Regions from separate parts of the Bacillus sp. 01N45 genome, predicted to be linked through region 2. Evidence: riboswitches for the same ligand, from Rfam matches in the RefSeq annotation. Region 2 holds a riboswitch; the other holds the start of a gene.
What was found. A riboswitch is a leader RNA that binds a small molecule or an ion and turns the genes downstream of it on or off. The one in region 2 is predicted to bind S-adenosylmethionine.
Positions count from the first base shown of each region.

Region 1: linked by a shared signal. The riboswitch ahead of AC1DMU_RS10995 (hypothetical protein) and the one ahead of AC1DMU_RS28570 (M20 family metallopeptidase) in region 2 are both predicted to bind S-adenosylmethionine.

Region 1 covers NZ_JBFTQW010000004.1:97,494-100,913, reverse strand. Annotated here, with positions in the region: gene AC1DMU_RS11010 (ECF transporter S component) at 1-41, shown strand, start outside; gene AC1DMU_RS11005 (YwiC-like family protein) at 225-947, shown strand; gene AC1DMU_RS11000 (hypothetical protein) at 980-1,171, opposite strand; SAM riboswitch class I at 1,294-1,392, shown strand; gene AC1DMU_RS10995 (hypothetical protein) at 1,433-1,750, shown strand; gene AC1DMU_RS10990 (SWIM zinc finger family protein) at 2,004-2,393, shown strand; gene AC1DMU_RS10985 (NAD(P)H-dependent oxidoreductase) at 2,417-2,992, shown strand; partial or broken gene AC1DMU_RS10980 (group-specific protein) at 2,989-3,343, shown strand; gene AC1DMU_RS10975 (short-chain fatty acid transporter) at 3,384-3,420, opposite strand, start outside.
Region 2 covers NZ_JBFTQW010000023.1:15,669-19,088, forward strand. Annotated here, with positions in the region: gene AC1DMU_RS28565 (AAA domain-containing protein) at 1-1,249, shown strand, start outside; SAM riboswitch class I at 1,325-1,427, shown strand; gene AC1DMU_RS28570 (M20 family metallopeptidase) at 1,516-2,721, shown strand; partial or broken gene AC1DMU_RS28575 (Lrp/AsnC family transcriptional regulator) at 2,857-3,249, opposite strand; partial or broken gene AC1DMU_RS28580 (IS6 family transposase) at 3,341-3,420, shown strand, end outside.

The DNA of each region.
Region 1 (3,420 bases), on a different contig from region 2:
AAAAGAAATACGGCATATTAGATAAGCATAACATGGCATAGAAAAGCATACTCATATAAGGTAGGGTCGCGACTTACATATTCGTTTGCCTCTTTCATGCTTCTTACACATTGTAAGGAGCATTTTTTATTGTCAAAAAATAGTCCAATATATATACGTTACTATATAAAATTATTTGTATAATAGTAGGTGAGAACTGCTTTCAAAAGGGAGGTGTATAGTTAATGAAGTTAGTTATTCCGAAGCAACACGGTGCATGGGCCATGCTCGTTATACCATTTCTATTAAGTGTCATGCTTGGGAAACCTACTATGTATCATATTCCATTGTTTTTAGCTTGGTTCTTTATCTATTTAGCTACGTATCCATTTCTTACGTACATAAAGCAAAAACGAAAAAAAGAGTACTTACATGCTGCAATTGTATATTTTATCATCGCGTTCGTATTTGGAATGATTTCTCTATTATATGAATGGCGCATTCTTTTATTCGTAGTATTCATGATTCCATTATTTATTGTAAATATGTATTACGCTCGTCAAAAAAATGAAAGAGCGTTACTAAATGACATTAGTGCGATTATTGTTTTCTGTATTGGTGGTTTAGTTAGTTATTATTTTTCAATGAAACTTATAGATAAAACAGCATTATTTATTGCGCTTATTTCATTTTTATATTTTTTAGGAAGTACATTTTATGTAAAAACGATGATTCGCGAGAAAAATAACCCGAAGTATCGTCTTATATCATGGGGGTATCATATTGTATTAACAGTCATTGTCTTTGCTATCAATCCGTGGTGTTCTCTTATTTTTATACCGAGTGTCATCCGAGCAATTATGTTATATGGCAAAAAAATTTCTATTATAAAAGTAGGGGTTTTAGAAATTGCTAATTCTGTATATTTTTTAATTATAACGGTAATAATTATGAAGTATGCCATTTGAAAAAACTTCCCACCTTATGATGGGAAGTTTTTTCAATCTTGTTCTAAAATATGAACCGTGTAATCACAGCGTTGAATAGCTTGTTCGATCGCATAAAGTGATTGTTCAATACGAGCGCGATTAAAATCTTTTTCAACAGTCTGTAGCGCTTCTTCTAAACAATGTTTTGCTTCTTGTAATGATTGAAAAGAATTTTGGACATATCCGCGAGCATTTTCGTGCATTTCATAATCCTCCTTGCATATTCATATATGTATAGTATGAACAGTAAGGAACAAAATATAATTTGTTATATTTGTTTGACAATTAGAATGAAATTACGTATAGTAAGAATTAAGTGAATATTTTCTTATCCAGAGAGGTGGAGGGACTGGCCCGATGAAACCCAGCAACCGCGATGCAGGTGCTAATTCCAGCAGAACATATTTGTTCTGGGAGATAAGACGAAGATATATACGTAACTTCTTCTTATCGGAGAGGTTTTTTTGTTGCAAAAAAACCGATTACGAAAATTTATATTAAGAAGAAAGGGGTTGCGAAGTACTGTGACACTCGAAAAATACGTAAAACTGCGTAGTACAGTTTATGAATATATGATAGAGCAAGATAAGCCAATATCATTGTTAGATATTCAAGAACATATCGTTTCGCATCATGAAGGAAAATTCACGAAAAAGATGTTACATCAATTTTATTTATCAAGACTATTAGATGAACTGAAACTGGATGGGAAAATTACATTAGCTGATGAATATCTCTATACTGAAAAAGGGGTATTTTATAAGGCGGGAAAAGGGAGCTAAGCTCTCTTTTTTTTGGAGTATGTAGCGTAAAAGACTGCTTAAGCAGCCTGATACAAGGGAATGGTGTTGAGTGTGTAGTGTCAAAGATTGAATGTGCCTGAAAGAGGCACTTCATATCGGCTGCAAATGAAAAGAGACACCTCCGCCGAATAGGTGTCAGTCGTTTTGTCATATAGACTTGCTATTTGACAGTTATTAGAATAACATGCAGGGTTTTGGAAGTCAAAAGGGAATTAAAGGAAGAGGTGTTGTTATGTACGCTTACTTACTAAATGATATAACGAAATGGATTCCTAAGTACATTATGGATAAAGGTTATGAATATTATGAAGAAGGACATGTAGAAGATGTTGAAATACAAGAAAAGAAAATATTTGCTTTTGTTACTGGAAATGCAGGAAACTATGAAGTAATGATTGATCTTGAAAATTTTACAGAAAGTAGCTGCGAGTGTCCATATGAGAATTATTGTAAGCATATGGCAGCAGTTGTTTATGATATTCAAAGTGCTGGTGAGAGTACGGTGAAAGAGAAACTGAAAGATTTAGAAAAGGAAGAGTTACTTACATTATTAAATCGTTTATTACAAAGTTCGAAAAACGTGCAAATTGTAGAGAAAATGTTAAAGAAGGGGAAACTTTAACTTATAGAGGGAGTTGTTATGTAGTGAATGTACTAATTGTATACGCTCATCCTAGTCCTTCCAGTTTTAATGCGGGGATATTAAAGCATGTGCAAAAAGGATTACAAGAAACAAATCATTCGGTTACGGTACTTGATTTATATAAGGAACAATTTAATCCCGTCCTTGTATTTAATGAGGAGAAGAAAAGACGTGATTTAGTAAATGAAGAAGAGACAGCTCGGTACAGAACGTTAGTGGAAGAAGCGGATACTCTTCTCTTCATTTATCCAATATGGTGGTGGGGGATGCCAGCTATTTTAAAAGGGTTTATTGATCGCATTTTCGTAGCTGGTTTTGCTTATAAATATGAAGGTGCCCTGCCGAAAGGCTTATTGAAAGGTAAGAAGGCATGGGTAATTAATACGTTAGACTCACCGTTATGGTACGTCGCACTACTATATCGATCAGCCGATTGGATTATAATGAAGAGAGGTATTTTACGTTTTTGCGGCATTCGCGATATAAAACGATCTGTTTTTCAATCTGTGAAAACGAGTAAACGAGAGAAGCGGGAAAAATGGTTATTACAAATAGAAGAAAAGGCTCGTACGTTATGAATGAAATGGAACGTATTATAAATTGTTGTCAGTATGATAACGAACTTTTTCGTACATATATTAATTGCTTAATCCAATTGAAGAAATGTAGTGAAACGTTTCAACAAATACAGATTCAATTAAGAAATGATTATTTAATAAGAGGAATTTGTGAAAGAGAAGTGGATGAGGTAGTAAGAGGAAGTAAAGAGTATGAAACGTATTTTCTTCCTAAAGCGTTACAGTGGAATTTCTTGAGGGAAAATCCACATCTGATTGAAAAAGTATGTGAAGATTTTTTTGCATTTGAGGCATTACAGCTTACGGATATAGAGTTGGAAGATCGTGATAAATTGCGTGGGAAATAAGTGATTTATTATATAAAAAAGCTAGTATAAAACTAGCTTTTCGTTTAAATAAATAAGAAACATAGACTAATGATAAATCCT
Region 2 (3,420 bases):
TATGGCATATGTTCCGCAAATTGCATTAGCAGCTTCACTTGGAAAACGTATCGTCGTTTGTGGGGACTTTTTACAGTTACCTCCAATTGCGATGGCGAACCATGAACTCGTTCGAAAATGGCTTGGGGAAGATATGTTTTACCATGCTGGGATTGTTGATTCTGTCAATAAATCAGAAGCACATCCGAACCTATTTATGTTGCAGGAACAAAGGCGTATGCATGCGGATATATCGAAGTTTACAAACTCATTTATTTATAAAAATAGAGTATACGACCATCCGTCTGTTTCAGAGCGTAAAGAACTTGCGCGATTGCAACCGTTCGCAAATGAGGCAAGTGTTTTATTTGATACGAGCTTAATGGGAGCCTTTTCGTTAAAGGACGCTGCTTCTGGTTCTCGATTTAACATTATGTCTGGTTTAGTAGCGATGCAAATGATGTTAATCGGACTGTTAGATGGTGTTCAATCGATCGGTGTTGTTACACCTTACAGGGCACAATCCCGCTTTTTATCAACGTGTATTAGAGAAATGTTGCAGAGAACGAAATATCAAAACATACCAGTTTTAGCGGCGACGGTTCATAAGTTTCAAGGTTCTGAAAGAGATATGATGATATTTGATACGGTTGATAGTTATCCGCAAGAACGACCTGGCGTGTTATTCTTTGACCATAAAAATCATCGCCTCGTCAACGTTGCAGTGACAAGGGCAAGAGGGAAGTTCATTCAATTATCAGATTGTCATTATATGCGTAAAAACCTTTCGAGAAAACAAGCGTTATCACAATTAACAGCTCATATAGAACGTCACGGAGATGTGTATGATCGTACGACATCAAGACAATTGTGGGAGCGGAAAATTTCGAAACGTTTACGCTGGTTTATGGAAATGAATCTTGAAGAGCCGAAAGGGTTATTGAAAGATATTTTAGCCGCAAAACGAAAAATTATTATTTCACTTCCAAGTACAAAGCAAGTGGATAAGCGAGTCTGGCAAGCGTTAATGCGTACAAATGCGCAAATAACAGTGTATAGTGATGGACCAGTTCCGTTAAAAAATGTAAAGTTACAAAGACAAAATAAAGCATTCCCGTTTATCGTAATCGATGATGAAATCTTTTGGGCAGGAGCACCGCTCACATCTCAAATGATGTTTGAAGGTAGTATGGAATTTCCGTACGTATGTGCAAGATTACAAGCACCGGAAACAATTGGTGTGTTAAAAGGATTTTTAGATATTCGGTAAATTCGGATAGGAATTCCTTGACTTTTAATTGGAATGAACATAGAATGAATATAATTTAATATAATCTTATGAAAATTCTTATCACGAGAGGTTGAGGGACTGGCCCTATGACACCTCGGCAGCGGATTCTTTTATGAATACTGTGCCAATTCCAGCAAGGTAACTTGAAAGATAAGAAAGAAGCTCATTTTGACTGTAAATGCAGAAGCCTCTTTCTATCTTTTAGAAAGAGGCTTTTTTATGTGAAAATATAAGGGGGAAGAGAAATGGGAGCGACTGGAGTAACGTCACAAAGAAAAACAATTGAAGAGAGTATAGAAAGAAATAAGGAAAAGTACATAGAAACAAGTCACGATATTCATGCGAATCCGGAGATTGGTAACCAAGAGTTTTACGCATCAAGAACGTTAAGTTTATTACTAGGTAGTGCAGGGTTTCAGCTGCAGCACAATATAGCTGGACATGAAACAGGATTTATCGCGCGAAAAAGTTCAGGAAAACAAGGGCCAGTTATCGCATTTTTAGCTGAGTATGACGCTTTACCAGGACTTGGTCATGCGTGTGGTCACAATTTAATTGGCACAATTAGCGTTGCGGCCGCGATCGCATTATCAGAAACGCTTGAAGAAATTGGCGGAGAAGTTGTCGTGTTTGGTACTCCAGCCGAAGAAGGAGGACCAAATGGTAGTGCGAAAGCGAGTTATGTAAAAGCGGGGTTATTTAAAGATATTGATGCGGCACTTATGATTCATCCGAGCGGAAAAACAGCGCCAACGAGCCCTTCACTAGCAGTCGATCCACTTGATTTTCATTTTTACGGAAAAACAGCTCACGCCGCAGCTTCACCTGAAGAAGGGATTAACGCATTAGATGCGATAATTCAACTTTATAACGGTATTAACGCACTTCGCCAACAACTTCCATCAGATGTGAAAATTCATGGCGTTATTACCGAGGGGGGAAAAGCACCTAATATTATTCCTGACTACGCATCAGCAAGGTTCTTCATCCGTGCAGCAACGCGAAAAAGATGTGCAGAAGTAACAGAAAAAGTAAAAAATATCGCACAAGGAGCAGCGTTAGCAACAGGCGCAAAAGTGAAAATCCATCAATTCCAAAACGAAATCGATGAACTACTCGTAACAAAAACATATAATGACGTCGTAGCCGAAGAACTAGAATTACAAGGTGAAGACGTAAATCGGAAAGAAAGATTTGGCATCGGCTCAACAGACGCAGGAAACGTAAGTCAAGTCGTACCAACAATTCATCCGTACATTAAAATCGGTCCAGATGACTTAATTGCGCATACGAATGAATTTAGAGAAGCAGCACGTTCAGAACTTGGAGATAAAGCGTTAATTACATCCGCAAAAGCACTAGCAAATACAGCGTATCGATTAATTACGGAAGAAGGGCTGTTAGAGAAGGTGAAGGAGGAGTTTAGAGAGGCGCAGAGAAATCAGGGGTAGGTGAGAAGGAGACGTATCTCTGGATTTTCTAGTAGGAAATTGAATGAAAAAAGAACCAGCCTATGGCTGGTTCTTTTTATATTATATAAGAATTTTCCCACATACACTCGGTATCTTTATCTTAGTACCCTCTTATCAGAACGACAATTTCTCCTCAAACTCACTCTTTAAAACAATTAAAGGAGACGATAATCCAAATTGCATTAAGGAGTCTAAAAATGTAGCGAGAGAATCCATCGAATCGCTCATGACCTTCATCATATAATTAAACTCCCCGCTAATTCGATATAAATCAGTTACTTCGGGAGCGGCATTACAAAATTGGATGAAATCAGAGTATTGACTCGTTTTAAACATGATGAATGCTTGAATGTTTTTATTAATTTTAGAAGGCTCAAATTTTGTTCGGCAAGCCGCTATAACTCCTTGATCTTCAAGTTTATTAATACGCTCTTTTACAGCAGGTTGCGTCATGGATATGATCCGTCCTATTTATGAAACGGAAATTCTCGCATTTTCATATAACAAGTTTTTCTACATGAAGCTACACTCTAGAAAACAGGATTTAGGGGAATCGGACATGAGATATTTTAAAGGAAAACAATTCAAGTAAGATGTTATTTTAGTAGTTGTCGGCTACTACTGCCGTTTTTCTTTCGGTTATCGTGATGTATCTGAAATCCTGAAAGAACGTGGTAT